DNA from 3 places in the Lederbergia graminis genome. Region 3 is predicted to be linked to each of the others. Evidence: riboswitches for the same ligand, from Rfam matches in the RefSeq annotation. Region 3 holds a riboswitch; each other region holds the start of a gene.
The links. Region 3 has a riboswitch for S-adenosylmethionine ahead of ACFPM4_RS20425 (O-acetylhomoserine aminocarboxypropyltransferase/cysteine synthase family protein). Riboswitches for the same ligand answer to the same signal wherever they lie in the genome.

Region 1 (7,474 bases), on a different contig from region 3:
CACCGTTTTCATCATGTTGTTGATCTTATCAGCTGTATTTAAACTGACGAGAATACCTTTATCAACAAGTGCAGCACTTTTCTTCGTTGCTTGTAAAGCTATCTGTATATCCTCTTGAAGTGAAGTCGTTAATGCTTGAATGTCAGATGTGCTTTTTGCAGTGCTTTCTGCAAGCTTTCTAACTTCTTGGGCAACAACTGCAAATCCTTTTCCATATTCGCCAGCTCTTGCTGCTTCAATAGAAGCATTAAGAGCAAGCAAATTTGTTTGTGAGGCAATATTCTCGATCACACCAACGATCGATTGAATTTCACCTGAGCGCTCACTTAAATTCGTCATATTTTTTTCAGAAGCAAGAATCTCTACGCCTAATTCTTGAATTACATCTGCAGTATTTTTCACATCTTCAGAACCTTGTTTGGCATCTTCAACCATTTTTATAGAGAACTCTTTTAGCGAATTACCTTTGTCAAAAAGCTCATTTGATTTATTGGAAGTTTGATCACTTAAGTCAGATACATTCTCAAATCTCTTTTCAATTTTCTTAACGGCATCTCCAAGTTCATGATGCTGAGCATTTACTTTCTCATGCTGATCGACAGCTGCATGAATTTCCTCTTGTACCTTCAATAGCCATTCTTTATCCGCCATATCTTTATGCTGATAAGAAGATTTGAGTTGTTCTATTTCCTTTTGTAACTGTTCAATTCGTTGTTCTTTAGCCTTTTTCGTTTTAAACATAGCTGCGCCTCCCATGATGGATGCCTTTTTACCTACTATAGCATAAGAGAACAACTTTATAACAGTTTAATAGTTTGATTACTTTCTACCTACCAATTCCTTTTCACGAGCTTTTAACTCTCTACGCAAAATCTTTCCACTTATTTTTGTTTTTGGTAATTCTGATAAAATTTCAATTTCACGTGGTGCTGCATGTGCGGCTAGTCGATTTCGAACAAACAAGCGAATTTCCTCTATTAAGTTAACATCTTCTTGATAACCTTTATTTAGCACAAGGAATGCTTTTACTATTTCCCCACGTAAAGGATCTGGCTTTCCAATTACCGCCACTTCTGCTACTGCCGGGTGTTCCATCAGTTTGCTTTCAACTTCAAATGGACCGATTCTTTCCCCAGAGGAATTAATCATATCGTCACTTCTTCCTTGGAAAAACACATATCCATCCTCGTCTATTAATGCTAAATCACCAGCTACATACCATTCAGGACCAAATGGGAAATAGGATGCAAACTTTTCTGGATTTTTCCAAACTTCTTTCATGATTCCAGGCCAAGGAGCTTTTATCGCTAAATGACCGACTTCCCCACTTGGAAGTTGTTTTCCATCATCATCCAACACTACTGCCTCGATATTCGGTAATGGTTTCCCCATGGAGCCTGGTTTTATTGTCGTAGTCGGTAAATTTACGATTAGTTGTGCACCTGTTTCCGTCATCCACCATGTATCATGAATTCGTAGGTTAAGATGTTCCAATCCCCAATAAATTACTTCTGGATTTAAAGGTTCACCTACACTTAAAATATGACGAAGGTTATGAAGATCATAGTTTTCTAGAATATCGTTTCCTTCCGCCATTAACATCCGGAAAGCAGTTGGTGCACTATACCATACAGTGACTCCTGTTTTTTCAAGTGTTTCATACCAACTATGTGCATTGAACCTTCCACCGTGAAGGACAAGCGTTGCCCGATTTAGTAATGGTGCAAAAATGCCATATACAGAACCAGTTACCCAACCCGGGTGAGCCGTGCACCAATATACATCATCTTCTTTTAGATCTAACACCCAACGTCCAGTAATATATTGGTGAATCATCGCACGATGGGCATGAATAATACCTTTCGGTTTTCCAGTCGAGCCGCTCGTATAATGAATATTTAATCCATCCTCCAGATCGACCCATTCTAAAATATCCTGTTTTACTACTACAGAACTTAGTTCATCTTGTATAGAAATTCCATTAATTGAGTCATCTGTTAGAAAAATCTTTTCTAAACTCGGTAGATCTTCTCTCGGAACTCTTGTCATAAACTCCTTATTCGTAATGAGAAATTTCCCTTCACAATCTGAAATTCGATCACGGACTGCTTCTTCCATGAAAGCTTCAAATAAAGGACCAACAATAGCACCAAGTTTAATCGCAGCTAATATAGCAATATAGCAATCTGGATGTTTCGGTAAGAATACGAATAAGAAGTCACCTTTCTTTACTCCGTGGTTCTTTAATACTTGTGCCCATCTATCGGTTTCTATTTTCAAATCTTTATAGCTTAATTTCCATTCCACATCTCCCTCTACATAATGGAGAGCTGTTTTGGAACCAAAACCATCCACTACATGGCGATTTACACATTCATAAGCCATATTAACTTTTCCCGTAACATGCCAACTGAAATGTCTTTCTATCGATTCCCAAGTTATAGTATCACCATTGGAATAGTCTGTTTTAAAGTTATATTGACCACTTCTCGGCTCAATAATTTGTTGCCTAGCCATGTAGATTACCCCTTTCCTTATTTAAATCAAGAAGATGTAGAATTTCAGCCTTCTTTTCTGCCAGTTGGATATCTCCTCTGGAACGTGGTTTTGCTTTATCTATTCTAATTTCCGCATAAATTTCTCCTGGTTGTCCCCGTAAAATAATGATGCGATCACATAAATATAAAGCTTCATCTATATCGTGAGTTACGAGTACCATCGTTGTTTTTCGCTCTTCCCAAATCGATAATAGTAAATCTTGCAGCTGCATTTTTGTAAATGCATCTAATGCGCTAAATGGTTCATCTAGTAAAAGCACATCCGGTTCCGTGATAAGGGAGCGCGCAATTGCTGTTCTTTGTGCCATCCCTCCAGATAAGTCTTTAGGGAAGTTACGTTCAAATCCGCTCAAACCGACAAGTTCAATTAATTCATTTGCTAACAATTTTTGTTTTTCTGTTTCTGCTCCAAACGTAATATTATTTATTACTGACAGCCATGGCATAAGCCTTGGTTCTTGGAACATCATCCCTACACTTTTATCTCCTAGTGAATACTGACCCTCAAACTGTTGATCGAGTCCTGACAGCACTCGAAGTAATGTACTTTTTCCACAACCACTAGTCCCAAGTACTCCAATTATTTCTCCTTTTTGGATTGAAAAAGTAAGATTCTTAAATCCTACCTTCCCCTCATTAAAAGTTCGAGTTATATTTTGAACTGCGAGCACCGTTGCATCCCCCTTTAACGTTGATTTGATAAACTATCTTGCCAGCTCAATGATTTTGTTTCTAATAATTTCAATAATGAATCCGTGATTTTCCCAATTAGCGCAAACAATAATATACTCGCTATGACAATTTCCGGAGAATACGTATTTTGGCCTAAGATGAGTAAATAACCTAACCCTTTACTAGCCCCCATTATTTCTGCGGCAACAACAAACATCCAACCAAGTCCTAGCCCACTGCGTAATCCTACGAGAAAAGATGGCAAAGCAGCTGGCAAGATGATTTTCCGTAATGTTTTCACGGAACTAAACTTATAAATTTTTCCAACTTCGATTAACTTCCGATCAACGCCTTGAATACCAGAAACGATGTTTAAGTAGACTGGAAAAAATACACCTACTGCAATTAATGTCACTTTGGATGGCTCCCCTATCCCCATCCACAAAATGAATAAAGGTACCCATGCTAGAGATGGGATTGCACGAAATGCTTGAATAAGTGGATCCATCAATTTTTCAAACAGAGAAAAATAACCAACGATTGCTCCAAGAACAACAGCTACTATCGTTCCAATGAAAAATCCAAGAACCACCCGATATAATGTAATGCCAATATGATCAATCAATATTCCTTCTTTGCCCATTTCTACAATTTCTTCAAATATTTTTGATGGAGTTGGTAGTAAATGCGCTTCTATAAGTCCTACTCTTCCAGCAATCTCCCAAATAATTAATAGAATAATAGGGATAAGGCTTCCAAGAATCCATCTCTCATTTGCTTTATAGGAAAATTTCGAGCGTTTTTCTCGTTTTGATTTTTTTACGGGAACTGAAATTGTTTCTGTACGGCCACTCATGTTGTCCACCATCCTTTATTTATTCAAAATAGTCCGGGTTAATTAAATCATTAACAACCTTATCTACATCCGTATCCGAATCAATTACACCTTCTGTTTTCAATACATCACCAGCTGCTTTAATTGTTTCAATTTGCACATCACCTGGTTTTGATGCTGAAAAATCGTTACGTTCTAATTGAAGCTTTGCTACTTCAATATCTATTTGTGCTTCCTTCGCTAAAATCTCTGCTGTTTCCTCTGGATTATCAATTGCCCATTGCCTTGCTTTCTCATAAACTTCGATAACTTTACTTACATACTCTGGGTAATCTTCTGCAAATTTTGATCTTACATTCAAAGTTCCATACGTGTTAAAGTCTGCATTACGGAAGAATAGATGAGCCCCAGAATCTTTTTCCACTCTTGCCATATGAGGATCTAATCCTGCCCATGCATCTACTTCACCAGATAGTAGTGCAGCTGCTCCGTCTCCATGTTGAAGATTAACAATTTCTACATCTTTGGCAGAAAGGCCATGTGCATCTAAAGCACGAAGCAAGAAAATATACGGGTCTGTACCAATTGTTGCAGCAACCTTTTTCCCTTTTAAATCATTGACAGACTTAATGGAAGAATCTTTTGCAACGAGAGCCGTCCATTCTGGTTTGGAATAAATATATACGGATTCAATTGGCGATCCTTTTGCTTTTGCCATTAAAGCAGCAGCACCAGCAGATGAACTGAAATCAACACTTCTGGAATTGAGGAATTCTAACGCTTTGTTACTCCCTTGACTTAGAACAAACTCTACTTCAATGCCTTCTTCCTCAAATACTTCTTCTGCAAAACCTTTCTCCTTTAAAATCAAGCTTGTTGGCGAATAGTAAGCATAATCTAAAATAATTTTCTTTGGCTTGCCACTCGCACTATCTGAACACCCTGCTAGCACGATAATTCCTATCAATAATAAAATGGTTTTCCAAATATTAATTCTCATTGTAAATCCCCCTAAATATAATTAATATGATTAGTTTACTTGGTTTAATATTTAAAAAAAGATATATAAAAAGAAAAGCCCCCTTCCTAAGAAGAGGGCGTTGTTGACGGTTCCTCCTCTTATCTTCCAGATTTTAAATCTGTAGGATGTAGCACCTTGTTTTAAAATAACAGGTTGCCGGGCTTCACAGGGCCTATTCCCTCCGCCACTCTCGATAAGAGATTCGATTTAGTTGTTTTACTTATGAATGGAGTATAGAACAGAGTTTTTTATCTGTCAACTACTTTTTTACACTTTTGGTTAAATATACCTATGCTTTGATTGCAATTAGGAGTTGATTAATGATATCTTGCCTATCTTCAATACCGACTGAAATGCGAACAACTCGTTCATTAATTCCAAGCTTTTCTTGAGCTGCTTTAGGTAAATTTCGATGTGATGTACCTAATGGATAGGAAACAGCAGTCTCTACACCACCTAAAGAAGGAACTACTTTTATCCATCCAAGAGACGAAAAGAATGAGCGAATGTCACAATGAGGTGCAAGTTCTATCGACACAATTGCACCATTACCTTTTTCTGATACATTATTTGGATAATATACTTTTGCTATATTTTCATTTTCCCTTAGTGAATCTGCAATAAATTGCGCATTCCTTGTTTGCTTCTCCATTCTTAACGCAAGAGTTTTAATGCCTCTACATGTTAACCATGCTTCAAATGGACTTAAATTCGCCCCTAAGCTAACCACCTTTTGTTTTGCAACTTGAATGATATCTTCACGGCCAACTACAATACCTGCAGAAATATCACTATGGCCACCAAGGTACTTCGTTGCACTATGGACAACAAGATCAACCCCATCAACACATGGCTGTAGTAAAAACGGTGTTGCAAAAGTGTTATCCACAATTGTTATTAGCTTATGTTCTTTCGCTATTTTAACAAGTAACGGTATATTTTCAGCTCTAAGTAATGGGTTCGTAATGCTCTCTGTATATAGTAATTTTGTATTTGGACGAATTGCTGCACGTATCTCCTCTTCATTCGCAAAGGAGACAAATGTAACATCGATACCAAAACTTCTAATTTCTTGATCTAATAGATGATAAGTTCCACCATAAAGGTCATCACATGCAACAATATGGTCCCCATTTTTTGCTACTGAAAGTAATGCTGATAAAATAGCTGACATCCCTGATGAAGCTGCTACACCAGCTTCTGCTCCTTCCAAAGCAGCAACGGCACTCCCTAATTCATCTGTATTTGGATTTCCGTAACGGGAATATAAGTAAGGTGTTTCTCCGTGAAAATAGCTTTCAAGCTCATCTAAATTATCAAAGGAAAAAGATGATGTTTGATATATTGGTGTTACTTTACTATTAAAATTTTTTGATACTTTCTTAGATTGATGTACAGTTTTCGTATGAAAAGACATGTCACTCATCTTTATGTCACTCTCCTAATTGCCGAATTCTAGTTTTTTCGAAAAGAATTATATTTGCGATTATACGCCTATTTCTGTTTTATGTCCAAGTATTTTTATGTGAATTGTGAATTTTATGTCGAAATATATAACATTCTGAAGGAATAGGTGGTACTTAGCTAGTACCAATGTTACATCGGCTTCCAATTTTTTGTGAAGTGGGTATGGGGGATTTCCTCCGTGCCCTCTTCCATTGCTTTTACTTGTTAGAGGGCACAATGGAGATTCTTGCGTGACCTAGTCTTCTTATATTTCTGTTAAGAGGGCATCATCATGACCGACTACACTACTTTTCCCTCTTAAGTGGGCACGATACAACGTTCAACGTTACCTCCTTAAGCATTTTCTTCATTAAGAGGGAATGCTGTGGCATTCAATGTGACCACTTCTGTAGTTTTTCCTAGCTAGAGGGCACGATGGAGCCTTCATCGAGACCACCTCCTACACTTTTCCTCCTAAGCGGGCACGAGGCGGTCTCCAATGTGACCACCTATCCCTTTTTTCCTCCTAAGTGGGAACGATGCAACCTCCAGCGTGACCACCTCTGACACTTTTTTCGCCAAGTGGGCATGATAAAGCTTCCAACGTGACCACCTCCTACACTTTTCCTCCGAAGTGGGCACGATGGAGCCTTCATCGTAACCGCCTCTGCCTTTTTTCATCTCAAGTGGGCATGATGGAGCCTTCATCGTTACCAACTCTACCACTTTTCCTCCTAAGCGGGCACGATAGAGCCTTCATCGTGACCGCCTCTAACGCTTTTCTCGCCAAGTGGGCATGATAGAGCCTTCATCGTGACCGCCTCCGACACTTTTCCTCCTAAGCGGGCACGATACAGCCTTCATCGTGACCACCTCCGACACTTTTTCCTCTTAAGCGGGCACGATGCAGCTTCCAACGTGACCACCTCTGCCACTTTTTTC
Region 2 (7,474 bases), on a different contig from region 3:
TTACCATTTATAGTTATCCTCCATGTGGAACTTGCAGAAAAGCTAAGAAATGGTTAGAAAATCATGGACTAGAATACAAGGAGATTCATATAGTAGAAAATACGCCTACTAGCGCAGAAATAAAAGAAATTTACCAAAATAGTGGTATGGAGTTAAAAAAATTCTTCAATACTAGTGGGGTAAAATATCGAGAGCTTGGATTAAAAGATAAAGTGAAAAACGCTACAGAAGAAGAGTTGCTAGACATCCTTGCTAGTGATGGAATGTTAATTAAGCGTCCAATTGTCACGGATGGAGAAAAAGTTACCGTAGGATTCAAAGAGGTAGAATTTGAACAGACTTGGGGTAAGTAGTATTCTAAAGATACATATACATATGGAGGGATTTTGATGGATACACCGACAGGATTACTTTATTCCGACGAACATGAATGGGTAAAAGAAGAAGGAGATAAAGTAAGAATTGGAATCACTGATTTTGCCCAAGATGAGCTGGGGGATATCGTGTTTGTTGAACTTCCAGAAGTGGGAGATGAAATTAAGGCAGACGAACCATTTGGAAGTGTAGAGTCCGTAAAAACAGTTTCCGAACTGTATGCTCCTTTAAGTGGGAAAGTTGTAGAAGTTAATGATGATTTAGATGATAGTCCAGAACTAGTGAATAGTTCTCCATTTGACAAGGCATGGTTAGTCGTAATTGAACCTACAAACCCAAGTGAAAAAGAAAAACTCATGAATGCTGAAGAATATAAAAAAATGACTAGCCAATAAAAAGTGAAGAAATACACCATGAACTTGCAATGGTGTATTTTTTCCTTATAATGGGTAAAAAAAGGAAGGTCTATATATGGACGCTGTTTCAATAGAAGAGATTCATACAATCATTGAAAATAAACAAACCGCAATATTATATTTCTACACCCCATTATGCGGAACGTGCCAAGTTGCAGGTAAAATGTTATCAGTTGTGGAATTGATGTTACCCCAAATTCCATTTCTGCAATCAGATTTAAATTATATTCCAGAAGCAGCCGAACTTTTTAAAATTGAGAGTGTTCCTTGCTTAATAGTAATGGTAGACGGAGAGATGAAAGAAAAGATTTATGCATTTCAATCGGTTCCTTACTTGCACTCTATTATTTCACAATATTGTTAAAGTTTTTGTAAAAAAATAAATTCGACATATTGACTGGGAAATAAGCATGTGATAGTATAATCTTCATACTTACAAAACTTAATATCTTGTTTATCTTATCAAGAGAGGTGGAGGGATGTGCCCTATGAAGCCCGGCAACCGTCACAATAGTGAAATGGTGCCAAATCACACAAAGCTTTTTGCTTTGGAAGATGAGAGAGGGATTTTAATATTTAGTGCCTTTCTGTTCATCTTGCAGAATGGCATTTTTGTTTTTCTAGTATAATTAATTTCCGCTCACACTCTTATAAGCGAAAGTACATTCATGAAATGAGGGGATCAATTGAGTACACAAAATGACAAAGTAGTAGATTGGGATGTAGCTGTTGTAGGATTAGGATCCATGGGTAGTTTCGCATTTTGGCAGCTTGCTAGTATGGGAGTTAATATAGTAGGATTTGACCGTTATAGACCAGGTCATGACAAAGGAGCTGGACATGGGGAAACAAGGATTTTCCGTACGGCTTATGGCGAAGGAGTAGAGTATGTACCACTACTTCAAGAAGCAAGAGAACTTTGGAGACAACTTGAAAAAGAAACAGGAGTAGAACTCTATATTGAAAATGGTGGGACAATGTTCGGTCCTGCAGACGGAGAGTTCATTACGACTGTTCAAGAAAGTGTTAAAACATATCATCTCCCACATAAAAAATATACTGGGGAAGAAGCTAGAAAGGTTTACCCACAAATAAATTTTCAAGACTATCAAGTTGCGATATATGAAGAATTAGCTGGTTATGTAAAACCTGAGCTCGCAATTGAAACAGCAGTTAATAGAGGAGAAGAGCTTGGTGGAACGGTATTCACTGAGAGCCCGATTACTGCTATTGAGCCAGATGAAGATGGAGTTACGATTAGAACAGCGGACAAGCAATACCGTGTGAATCAAGTAGTAGTTGCTTCTGGCGGCTGGACAAAAGAACTTTTACCACAAATCAATTTACCTGTTACATTAGAAAGGCAAGTTTTGGTGTGGTATGAAGCGGAAGATCCTAAGCAATTCACAGCAGTTAAATTCCCTATCTTTTCGAGAGTAAGTAAAGGAAGAGGTTTCTATGGTTTTCCAACAATCGATGGTAAGACGGTAAAAGTAGCTTTCCATCATGGTGGAGAAGAAGCGAATCATCCTAATGATGTCGATAGGGAAATCCATGAATCAGATCTAAATAATCTGACAGAAAAAGTGAAAAAATATTTACCAGGACTTATTCCTACTCCTGTAAAAGCAAAAACATGTTTCTATACAAATACACCAGATGAACATTTTGTAATTGGAAAATCATCTCGTGTACCCAATGTTACATTATTAGGACCAATGGCAGGACATGGATTTAAATTTGCTCCTATTATTGGAAAAATTGGTGCTCAGTTAGCAACTGGCCAGCAACCAACTTTAGAAATCAGTTTGTTTAACCCAGATCGTTTTAATAATTAAAAAATCTAATAGAAGAAGAGGGACATACAAATGAACAAAAAATTATTAGCAGTATTATTAATTGCATTTACATTATTACTTGCAGCTTGTGGAAAATCAGATGATGGCGTTATTAAAGTTGGAACAACTACATCAGAAGCACCGACATGGAACTTAGTAAAAGATCTTGCTAAAGAAGAAGGAATTGAATTAGAAGTAATCAAAATTGATGACTATGTAAAACCAAACATCGCATTAGATGAAGGGGAAATAGATATCAACGCATTCCAGACAGTAGTTTATTTTGATAACTTTATTAAAGAACGTGATCTTGATTTATCCGCAATTGGTACAACAAATATTTGGCCGATGGGTATTTACTCGAAAAAAGTAGATAATATTAATGATTTAAAAGACGGTGACCAAATCATTATTCCGAATGACCCAACCAACTTAGGAAGAGCACTATTATTACTAGAAAAAGCAGAGCTGATTAAATTAAAAGATGATTTCGACGGAACTGGTGGAGTAGAAAATATTGTAGAAAATCCAAAGAACTTTGAAATTACACCAGTAGCTGCTGGTCAAACTGCTCGAGGACTTGATGATGCAGCTGCATCTGTTATTAACTCTGATATGGCAATCAATGCTGGATTAAACCCAACAAAAGAATCTATTTTCAGAGAAGATTCAAGTAATAAAGCATATATCAACATTATCGCAGCGAAGACTGATCGCAAAGACGATGAAGACTTTGCTAAAATTGTAGAGATTTATCATAGTGAGGAAGTAAGTAGTTTTATTGAAGAACATTTTAATGGAGCGGCTGTTCCAGTTAAAGAACCAGTTTCATTCTTAGAGGATTATAAACAAAATTAATGTACAATATAGCTCTAGCTGGTATCCAATAGCTAGAGCTATCAATCTGTTCATTATAAGTTAAATTTTTATAGTAAGGAGAAAATCAAATGCTTCTATTAGATGATGTGTATAAAGTATATGGGAAAAAGAAAGAGAAAAAAGTTGAAGCATTAAAAGGGATTACCCTCTCCGTTGAAAAAGGAGAAATTTTTGGTGTTGTTGGTTTTAGTGGGGCCGGAAAAAGTACGTTAATTCGCTGCGTAAATTTACTAGAACGACCAACATCAGGAAGAGTGCTAATCAATGGAGTGGATTTATTAACACTATCTCCGAAAAAGTTATGTGAGCAAAGAAAGAAAATCGGCATGATTTTTCAGCAGTATAACTTATTGCATTCCAAAACGATTGCACAAAATGTGGCGATGCCTTTAGTGTTAGAAGGTAAGCCAAAAGCGTATATAAAGGAAAAAGTAACAGAGCTACTTTCTTTTGTAGGCTTGGAAGATCGTATGAATCATTATCCAGAACAATTATCAGGTGGTCAGAAACAAAGAGTGGGAATCGCTAGAGCGTTAGCGACAGATCCAGATATTCTCTTATGTGACGAAGCTACTTCTGCACTAGATCCAACTACTACACAATCTGTTTTAGACTTATTGAGAAAAGTAAGAGATGAGTTCCAAGTAACTATTTTGATGATTACTCACGAGATGAATGTCATTAAAGATATTTGTGATAAAGTGGCAGTTATTGAAGGAGGAAAAATTGTAGAACAAGGTTCTGTTATGGAAGTATTTACGGAACCGAAAACTGAAATTGCTAGAAGCTTTGTCCGAACTGTTTTAAATGATGAAACACCAAAAGGAATAAAAGATTGGATGAAAGCAAGCAACGGTAAAACATATCGTGTTATTTTTAAAGGGAATGCGACAAACATTCCACTTTTATCAGATACAGCTAAAAAGTTTTCTGTTGATTTGAATGTATTCCATGGGATGGTCACTGAGCTACAAGGACAACCATTTGGAAATTTACTCATTAATATTCAAGGCGACAGTAACGAAATAGAACAGGCTGTTGAATTTATGAAGTCTCAAGAAGCAATCGTAAAGGAGGTAACTCCAAATGAGTTTTGAACCATGGTTTTGGCCTGAGTTTTTCAATTCACTTAATGAAACATTATATATGGTAAGTGTAGGATTAATAATATCAGTAATCATTGGATTACCGATCGGTGTTATTCTCGTAATAACAAGAGAAGGTGGAATTTTACAAAATAAAGTTGTTTTTACGATTTTAGATATTGTTATTAATATTTTCCGATCGATTCCATTTATTATCTTGATTGTTGCAATAACTCCATTCACTCGTATGATTGTGGGAACAACAATTGGGACAACAGCAGCAATTGTGCCTCTTGTATTGTATACCGCATTTTATATTGGCAGACTAATTGAGAATTCTTTATTGGAAGTGGATCAAGGAACGATTGAATTAGCGCAATCAATGGGGGCAACTCCATGGCAAATGATCTGGCGTTTCTTACTTCCGGAGGCGCTTGGCTCTATTGTACTTGCCCTAACCATTGCGACGATTGGTTTAATTGGTGCAACAGCAATGGCAGGAGCAGTCGGTGCTGGTGGTATTGGTGACTTAGCAATTACGTATGGATACAACCAATATAAAGATGATATTATGATTATCACTGTTGTAACATTAATCGTAATGGTTCAACTAGTACAATCAATAGGAAATATTATCGCGAAAAAGATAAGAAGAAATTAAATGTATGTTTTTAGACTTATCTGAAAATTGTAGTTCGATATGACTAATTCTTAATTTAATAGCTTCCTCACAAACGGCTCCCCTATCGCATATATAGCATGCGATAGGGGAAAAATTTTTGTTGAAAATCTATAAAAATCGTATTTATAATTTAGTTTTTATCGTTTATAATAGGGTACGTGTAAAAAAGGATATCCAATAAATGGGCCTAACTGGTCCAAATAATGAAAGGATTGGTTTCTTATTAATACCCTGGAAATTCAGTACACGAATGGCATGGAGAAAGCTATGTATGGAGCGCACGGAGTAGGTTATGAGCGCTATAAACAAGAACACGAAATACGTATGCAAATTGAGAAAAAACGAGAAAAAGAATATGTCGCTTCTCAGCAAATGACATCGAATCTTGGACGAAAAATTCATACATGAAATTGAAATTAAAATAAATAACAATGTAAAAATGATAATATGATTAAAGCGGGCTAGCGATAATTCGCTGGCCTTTTTACATAGTAGAAGAATAATGAAGTTAAAGGGCAACCATCTTTGGTTGAAGAACATATGCTTATTGCGAGCCCGCACGATACGGGTCAGAAAGGCGTTACAACAGGAAGGTGTGATCTTAGCCTTCCATTATCTCCAACCGCCTTTCGCTTTTCTTTGTCTAGCTCCAGCGCATAGCGACTAGCTGATTTCAGATCCCTTCCTACGATAAGTCAACATCGAAGGGGTTCGTCGACTAAATTCGCCACATCCTGTGGGCCGCCTCGTCGTGTTTCCTTTATCTCGTCAGGGCTCTTAGAGAGTGGAGCGTCGACTAAAACCGGCACGTCCTGTGCCAACGTCGACGTAACCTACCTCCTGTAGGCCCACGTCGCTAACCATGCGCCTTTCGCTTTTCTTTTGTCTAGCTCAAGGCGCCATCGGCTCGAGGTAAAATAACCTGCCCCAATGAAAGGCAAAAACCGCCTTTCTTTGGGGCAGAACATTTGCTTGTCGCCGATAGACGGGCGCCTTTCGCTTTTCATTGTCTAGCTCCAGCGCATAGCGACTAGCTGATTTCAGATCCCTTCCTACGATAAGTCAACATCGACTCGTTCCTCGTCGTGTTTCCTTTATCTCGTCAGGGCTCTTAGAAATCCGTACGTCGCTAACCATGCGCTGTCGCTTTTCTTGCTAGTTGATAATAATTTTAATATAGTATAAGATGTTAATGAGAATAAATTGAGAATGAACTCATCAAAATAAGAAAATCATTTTCTATTTACTGGAGGTAAAATAATGACTTCGACATTAGTTATCAAAGATTTACATGTAGAGATCGAAGGTAAGGAGATTTTAAAAGGTGTTAACCTTGAAATAAAGGGTGGAGAAATCCACGCAGTCATGGGACCAAATGGTACAGGTAAATCAACTTTATCTGCTGCTATTATGGGACATCCTAAATATGAAGTAACAAAAGGTTCTATTACACTAGACGGCGAAGATGTTCTTGAAATGGAAGTTGATGAACGTGCTCGCGCAGGCTTATTCCTTGCAATGCAATATCCAAGTGAAATCAGCGGTGTAACAAACGCTGAATTTTTACGTGCATCGATTAATGCTCGTCGTGAAGAAGGTCAAGAAATTTCATTAATGAAGTTTATCCGTGAAATGGATAAGAAAATGGAATTGTTAGAAATGGATCCAAATATGGCACAACGTTATTTAAATGAAGGTTTCTCTGGTGGAGAAAAGAAACGTAATGAAATCCTACAATTAATGATGATTGAGCCTAAAATTGCAATTTTAGATGAAATCGACTCAGGTCTTGATATTGATGCATTGAAAGTTGTATCAAAAGGAATCAATGAAATGCGTTCTAGTGATTTCGGATGCATGATTATTACACACTATCAACGCCTTCTAAATTATATTACTCCTGACTTTGTACATGTCATGATGCAAGGACGCGTTGTTAAATCTGGAGGTCCGGAATTAGCACAACGTCTAGAAGCAGAAGGATATGAGTGGATCAAAGCTGAACTCGGAATTGAAGACGAAACAGTTGGTCAAGAAGCATAAGTGTTAGGAGGATTAACATGACAATCGATACGAAAATGTTGATAGATGAAGCCTATATCAGAGCTTTTTCAACTGAAAATAGCGAACCTGAGTGGCTAACTGAATTAAGAGTGCAAGCACTACTTAAATCAGAAGAACTATCACTACCAAAACCGG
Region 3 (7,474 bases):
GTATGGTGCCAATTCTTAGGGACCGGGTGATTACATGATTGAAATGCAAGATGTATATAAAAAGTACCCAAATGGAATAACGGCCGCTAACGGATTGAACATTCATATTAAACAAGGTGAATTTATTTATGTCGTAGGGCCTAGTGGTGCAGGTAAATCTACCTTCATCAAAATGATGTACCGAGAAGAGAAGGCATCATCTGGTACTGTTTTGGTAAATGGTGTGAATTTATCTAAGCTGAAAAATAGAGAGGTGCCTTTCTTTCGCCGAAATATCGGAGTTGTCTTTCAAGACTTTAAGTTATTGCCAACATTAACAGTATTTGAAAATGTTGCGTTTGCACTTGAGGTTATAGAACAAAGACCAAAAGATATAAAAAGAAGAGTTATGGATGTTCTTGCTTTAGTGGGATTAAAGCATAAAGTAAGAATGCTACCTAGCGAATTATCCGGTGGTGAACAGCAACGGGTATCCATTGCACGTTCCATCGTAAATAAACCAAAGTTAATTATTGCAGATGAACCAACAGGTAATTTAGATCCTGATACATCATGGGAGATTATGCATTTGCTAGAGGAAATTAACTTAAAGGGTACAACAATTGTCATGGCAACACATAATAAAGAAATCGTTAATACGATTAAGCACCGTGTTGTCGCAATCGAAAGTGGTAGAATAGTACGTGATGAGCAGCGGGGTGATTACGGCTATGAAGGCTAGGACATTCCGGCGCCATCTAAAAGTAAGTTTCAAAAGTCTTAAAAGAAATACTTGGATGACTTTTGCTTCTGTAAGTGCAGTAACAGTCACACTTCTATTAGTAGGAGTATTTCTAGTCATTATGATGAACATGAACAAATTTGCTTCTGATTTGGAAAATGATGTGGAAATAAGAACACATGTAGAATTAACTGCAACAGAAGAAGAGGAAGCGGAGTTAAGAAAGCAAATAGAGAAAATTGATTTAATAGATTCGATTGAGTATTCCTCTAAAGATAAAGAATTAGATCACTTAATAGACACGATGGGAGATTCCTGGTCCTTGTTTGAAGGCCAAGAAAATCCATTAAGAAATGTATTTATAGTCAAAGCAAAATCACCAACAGATACAGCTGTGATAGCAAAACAAATTCGTAAATTAGATAATGTTTATGCTGCAGAATACGGTGAAGCAAAAGTAGAAAGATTATTTAATGTATTAAAGACAAGCAGGAATGTCGGTATATTTTTAATTGCTGGCCTTGTTTTTACCGCAATGTTCCTCATTTCAAATACAATCAAAATAACTATCTTCGCAAGACGACGTGAAATTGAAATTATGAAACTGGTCGGAGCTACAAATTGGTTTATACGTTGGCCATTCTTATTAGAAGGAATATGGCTCGGGATCCTTGGCTCTCTTATCCCAATTGCTGCAGTTGCAACAGGATATTATTATGCCTACGATTTCTTAGTTACTCGTATACCTCAACAATTAGTACAACCATTAGAATTTAGTCCATTCGTATATCAAATCAGTCTACTTCTCGTATTAGTTGGAGTAATAATTGGTGGATGGGGTAGTTTTATGTCGGTCCGCCGTTTCTTGAAAGTATAAGAACTACCTTTGTAAAAAATACTCTTATTTTTATAATACTGGAGGACGGAGGGTTGCATATCCCTCTTTCCTTCAATAGTTCACGAAGTCCAAAGATTAATAGCTTTACATATTAATAGAGTAGATTAGACAAAAGGGTGAAAGGGGAAAAAGTGAGTTGAAAAGAAGTTCATTATTCTCATTGACAGTAGCGGTTATACTAGGGGTTTCATTTGTTTTTTCTCCTAATGGATTTGTGTACGCAGAAACATTAACGGATTTGGAAAAAAACAAATCAAATATTAAGAACGAAAGATCAGACTTAGAAGAATCTATTAAAGATAAAGATCATGAAATAAACGAAATAACAGGCCAACAAACTGCTGTAGAAGTAGAAATTCAACAACTAGAGGCAGAGATGGCTACTACAGATAAAAAAATATCGGACAAGCAAAAAGAAATTGAAGATACGAAGGCAGAAATAGAAAGACTTAAAAGTGAAATAACTGCACTAGAGGAACGTTTAGAACGACGCAATAAACTTCTTCAAGAAAGAGCAAGAAATATCCAGCAAAATGGTGGATCAGTTAATTATCTTGACGTCCTACTAGGTGCGGAAAGCTTTGGTGATTTTATTGATCGCTTATCTGCTGTGACTGTCTTAGTAGAAGCAGATAAAAAAATCATTGAAGAGCAAAAAGCGGATAAAGAAAAACTAGAAGCAAATAAAGAACAAGTAGAAAAAGATCTTGCTAGCTTAAATGATATGTTAAAAGAATTAGAGACACTTAAAGCAGATTTAGAGAAACAGAATAAGAAAAAGCAAGAACTTCTCAAACAACTTGAAGCACAAAAACAACATATTGAACATGAAAAAATGTCAATGGAAGAAGAAGCAGAATTATTAAAGCAACAAGAAGCTGCCATTCAGAAGTTGATTCAACTAGAGAAAGAAAGAATTGCAGAAGAAAAACGGAAAGCAGAAGAAGCTGCTAGAAAAGCAAAAGAAGAAGCAGAAAGAAAAGCAAAAGAAGAAGCGGAAAGAAAAGCACAGGAAGAAGCTGCTGGTAAGACTCCTGAAACAAGTAATGGTAATGAAGAATCAAACGAAGAAGTCGTCACTACACCACCTGTATCATCCGGATTGTTTATGAGACCAGCGCAAGGATATGTCTCTTCTGAATTTGATCATCGTTGGGGTGCATTCCATTATGGAATCGATATTGCTAAAGGTGGTACAGTTCCTATTGTAGCTGCAGCAGGAGGAATTGTTACTCGAGCAGGTTGGTCAAATAGCTATGGTAATGTAGTATATATCTCCCATTATTTAGATGGAAAAACATTTATGACCGTATATGCTCATATGCGTGAAACACCGAAAGTGGTTGTCGGTCAAATGGTAAGCAAAGGTCATCATATTGGATATATGGGCAATACAGGTCAGTCATATGGACAGCATTTGCATTTTGAACTTCATGAAGGCGAATGGAACGGCGCGAAGTCTAATGCAGTAAATCCAAGAAAATATATTAACTTTTAATTAAACGTACAGTCGCATCTAATTTGATGCGGCTGTTTTATTTTACATAAATTCATCAAGTACACCATACGTTATAGAGTATGATAGAATAGATGCAGAGAAAAAATAGAAACTGGATGAGAGGGACTGTATATGACATTTGGGACAATTACAGCTATTTTAGTCAGTATTGTATTAATTTTAAATATTATATTAGCTGGGTTTGTTCTTTTCTTAGAAAGACGTGATGCTAGCGCAACATGGGCTTGGTTATTAGTTCTATTCTTTATTCCTGTTGTAGGATTTATTTTATATTTAATATTCGGTCAAAATTTGAGTCGAAAAAAGATTTTTGAGTGGAAAGATACGAATAAAATCGGAATTATGGATATTACAAAATATCAAATTGAATTATTGGAAAAAGGGGAATTTCCTTTCAAAGATAATAAAACGGCTCAGTATAAAGATTTAATTTATATGCTGTTATTCCATGACCGAGCAGTTTTTACCCAAGATAACCATGTCGAAATATTTACTGATGGAAATGATAAATTTCAAACATTAATAGAAGATATTAAGTCTGCGAAAGATCATGTTCATGTAGAGTATTATATTATCCGTAATGATGAACTTGGTAAGAAATTGTTAGAGGTACTCATTGAGAAAGCAAAAGAAGGTGTCGAGGTACGCGTCCTTTTTGATGCAATGGGATCAAGAAGGTTAGGACGCAATTTTTTTAAGCCATTGATTGAAGTAGGTGGCCATGCGAGTGCATTTTTTCCTGCCATCCTTCCTCATCTTAACTTACAAGTAAATTATCGTAATCACCGCAAAATTGTTGTCATTGATGGAGCAATTGGCTATGTAGGTGGCTTTAATATTGGGGATGAATATTTAGGCTTAAATAAAAAATTTGGCTATTGGCGCGATACGCACTTAAAAATTTGTGGTAATGCAGTCTATGCCCTGCAAACTCGTTTTATCCTCGATTGGAATCAAGCTTCTACCCATAAAATTAGCTATGCAGAAAGACTGTTTCCAAAGCTTGAAGTGTTAGGTGAAACAGACATCCAAATTGTTTCTAGTGGTCCAGATTCAGAATGGCAACAAATAAAATATGGCATGTTAAAAATTATTTCCTCAGCTAAGAAATATATTTATATACAAACACCTTATTTTATTCCAGATGCAAGTGTACTAGATGCATTAAAAATTGCGGCATTATCAGGAATTGATGTAAGGTTAATGATTCCGAACAAACCAGACCATCCTTTCGTCTATTGGGCAACGTATTCCCATGTAGGTGAATTGTTAAAAACAGGTGGCAAGGTCTATATTTATGAAAACGGCTTTATTCATGCGAAAACAATGATTGCAGATGGGAAAATCGCTACAGTAGGTACTGCGAATATTGATTTAAGAAGTTTTCGACTGAACTTTGAAGTAAATGCATTCCTATATGACCAGGCATTAGTAGAAGAGCTTGTAAACATATTTGGAAATGATATGGAAAAGTCACGAGAATTAACAATGGAAGAATATAAAAATCGTTCACTAGGAATTAGATTCAAAGAGTCTATTTCTCGTTTATTATCTCCAATCTTATAATATGAGGTTATGTTGAAGCAGAGGTGGTTGTAAGGATGAAGAAAACCTTTGGAGTTCTTTTGCTAGGAGTACTTTGTGGCATATTAATCTTTCATGTCATACAAGATACAAAAGAAAAGAAAGCGGATAACCAAGCTGCGGAAGAATTTTTAATTGATGCTGCATATGAAACAAGTATAGGATCATTTGCAGAAGGTGTGTCTGAAGGAGATATTCCTCCAGATTTTGAATTAAAGACACTCGAAGGTGAAACAGTTAGATTATCAGATTTAAATGGCAAGAAAGTAATCTTAAATTTTTGGGCAACATGGTGTCCACCTTGTAAAGCCGAAATGCCTCATATGCAAAACTTTTACGAGAAAAAGGCAGATAAGTATGAAGTAGAAATTGTTGCTGTAAATTTAACTAGTAATGAGCGTGGAAGCAATATAGAGAAAAAAGTGAGCGATTTTATAGATGAATATAAATTATCATTTCCAATTCCACTTGATCAATCAGGAGACGTATGGGACAAGTATAAAGGAATTGCTATTCCTACTACTTATTTAATACAGTCTAATGGTCTTGTTCATAAACGGATAATTGGCCCAATGGACGAGGAAATGATAGAACGGTTAGTGAAGGAAATGAAGTAAGAAATGCTATATTATTTCTTTTTTTAGAAATTATGCAAAAATAAAGTTGACAATGTAAATGTTTGTAGATATACTAGTTTTCAAGAGTTACATAAATCAATATATTAGGATTATTCTTATCAAGAGCGGCGGAGGGATAGGCCCTGCGATGCCCGGCAACCTTCAGGAGTTTATCTGAAAAGGTGCTAATTCCTACAGGTCGAAGCGGTCTGGAAGATAAGATGGGGATCTGTTAAATCAAGCCCTCTTCTTATCAAAGAAGAGGGCTTTCTGTTTTTGTAATAATTAATCCAAGTTTTCTACTCAACTTAATCAAATTTAGGAGGCGTTACAATGTCAGAACAAAACTTCAGACCAGAAACATTATTACTTCATGGTGCACAACAACCGGATGAAACAGGTGCAAGAGCAGTTCCAGTATATCGCACTACATCCTATGTATTTAAAAATACAGACCATGCACAAGCATTATTTGGATTACAAGAAACAGGTAATATATATACTCGTATCATGAATCCAACAGTAGATGTTTTTGAACAACGTGTTGCTTTACTAGAAGGTGGAACAGCAGCTGTTGCTCTATCCTCAGGTATGGCAGCTATCGCATTTTCTATTTTGAACATAGCTGGTGCAGGTGATGAAATTGTTGCTGCAACAGACCTTTATGGTGGAACATATAATTTATTTGCAGTAAGCTTACCGAAGTATGGCATCAAAGTTCATTTTGTAGATCCAAAAGATCCGGAAAACTTCCGCAAAGCAATTACTCCAAAAACAAAAGCTATCTTTGGTGAAGTAATTGGTAACCCAAGTTTACATGTATTAGATATCGAAGCTGTTGCTGATATTGCGCATGAGAATGGTATTCCATTGATTGTCGATAGTACGTTTGCAACACCATACTTATTAAATCCAATTGAATGGGGCGCAGATATCGTAGTCCATTCTGCAACTAAATGGATTGGTGGACATGGAACTGCTATCGGTGGAGTAGTTGTTGATGCAGGTAAATTTGATTGGACGAACGGAAAATTCCCTGGTTTCACTGAACCAGACAACACATACCATGGTATTCGCTTTGGAGTGGATATTCCAAATGCAGCATTTGCTACAAAATTACGTGTTCAATTGCTACGTGACTTTGGACCATGCTTAAGTCCGGACAATGCATTTATTTTCTTACAAGGTTTAGAAACATTACACCTACGTATTGCAAAGCACGTAGAAAATGCAAAAGCAGTAGCAGAACACTTACAGAAAAATGATGCAGTAGAATGGGTTTCATACCCTGGTCTAGAAGATCACCCTTCATACGAGTTAGCTAAAAAGTACTTCCCTAAAGGTGCTGGTGCGATTGTTAACTTCGGTATTAAAGGTGGACGTGAAGCTGGTAGAACAACAATTGATAACGTGAAATTGTTCTCTCACGTTGCAAACGTTGGAGATGCAAAATCATTAATCATCCACCCTGCTTCTACTACGCATCAACAATTAAATGCAGAGGAATTAAAACTTGTTGGTGTAACAGAAGAATTAATTCGTCTAGCAGTTGGTCTAGAAGCAATTGAAGATATTACTGAAGACCTTGATCAAGCAATTGCAAAAGCAGTAGAAGCAACTTCTGTAAAATAATAGAATGCTAGAGAACTAGAGCATATTTTATGTTCTAGTTCTTTTTTGATTTTTAATAAGGGGGATTCTTTCCATCATAGAAAAAACCTTCCCCAGCGTAGAAAAGGAAGCAACGAGCTTCGAAAAGGGTCCGTCCAGCGTTCAAAAGACATGACTGAGCGAACAAAAGGAGAGTCCCAGTGTCCAAAAGAACACCCATCATCGAAAAAAACTTCCCCAGCGTTGAAAAGGAAGCGTCGAGCATCAAAAAGGGGCCGCTCAGCATTCAAAAGACATGTCTGAGCACACAAAAGGAGAGTCCCAGCATTCAAAAGAACATCTATCATCGAATAACCCTTCCCCAGAGTTGAAAAGGAAGCGTTGAGCGTTGAAAAGGGTCCGTCCATCGTTCAAAAGACATGTCTGAGCAGACAAAAGGAGGGTCCCAGCATCGAAAAGTAAACCCATCTATAAATGCTAACTTAATAATGTACATAAATGATTGGATAAGAATGTACAGTTTT

Region 1: another riboswitch for S-adenosylmethionine. It lies ahead of ACFPM4_RS19745 (aliphatic sulfonate ABC transporter substrate-binding protein); the one in region 3 lies ahead of ACFPM4_RS20425 (O-acetylhomoserine aminocarboxypropyltransferase/cysteine synthase family protein).
Region 2: another riboswitch for S-adenosylmethionine. It lies ahead of solA (N-methyl-L-tryptophan oxidase); the one in region 3 lies ahead of ACFPM4_RS20425 (O-acetylhomoserine aminocarboxypropyltransferase/cysteine synthase family protein).

The regions. Positions count from the first base shown of each region.
Region 1 covers NZ_JBHSMC010000044.1:23,001-30,474, forward strand. Annotated here, with positions in the region: gene ACFPM4_RS19725 (methyl-accepting chemotaxis protein) at 1-741, opposite strand, end outside; gene acsA (acetate--CoA ligase) at 820-2,517, opposite strand; gene ACFPM4_RS19735 (ABC transporter ATP-binding protein) at 2,510-3,229, opposite strand; gene ACFPM4_RS19740 (ABC transporter permease) at 3,244-4,086, opposite strand; gene ACFPM4_RS19745 (aliphatic sulfonate ABC transporter substrate-binding protein) at 4,106-5,065, opposite strand; SAM riboswitch class I at 5,182-5,286, opposite strand; gene ACFPM4_RS19750 (trans-sulfuration enzyme family protein) at 5,376-6,503, opposite strand.
Region 2 covers NZ_JBHSMC010000043.1:21,398-28,871, forward strand. Annotated here, with positions in the region: gene ACFPM4_RS19510 (arsenate reductase family protein) at 1-353, shown strand, start outside; gene gcvH (glycine cleavage system protein GcvH) at 390-770, shown strand; gene ACFPM4_RS19520 (thioredoxin family protein) at 847-1,155, shown strand; SAM riboswitch class I at 1,248-1,353, shown strand; gene solA (N-methyl-L-tryptophan oxidase) at 1,478-2,629, shown strand; gene ACFPM4_RS19530 (MetQ/NlpA family ABC transporter substrate-binding protein) at 2,660-3,487, shown strand; gene ACFPM4_RS19535 (methionine ABC transporter ATP-binding protein) at 3,577-4,605, shown strand; gene ACFPM4_RS19540 (methionine ABC transporter permease) at 4,595-5,254, shown strand; gene ACFPM4_RS19545 (hypothetical protein) at 5,531-5,683, shown strand; gene sufC (Fe-S cluster assembly ATPase SufC) at 6,533-7,318, shown strand; gene sufD (Fe-S cluster assembly protein SufD) at 7,336-7,474, shown strand, end outside.
Region 3 covers NZ_JBHSMC010000046.1:61,278-68,751, forward strand. Annotated here, with positions in the region: gene ftsE (cell division ATP-binding protein FtsE) at 35-721, shown strand; gene ftsX (permease-like cell division protein FtsX) at 711-1,598, shown strand; gene ACFPM4_RS20410 (murein hydrolase activator EnvC family protein) at 1,756-3,117, shown strand; gene cls (cardiolipin synthase) at 3,250-4,704, shown strand; gene ACFPM4_RS20420 (redoxin domain-containing protein) at 4,740-5,339, shown strand; SAM riboswitch class I at 5,453-5,562, shown strand; gene ACFPM4_RS20425 (O-acetylhomoserine aminocarboxypropyltransferase/cysteine synthase family protein) at 5,673-6,971, shown strand.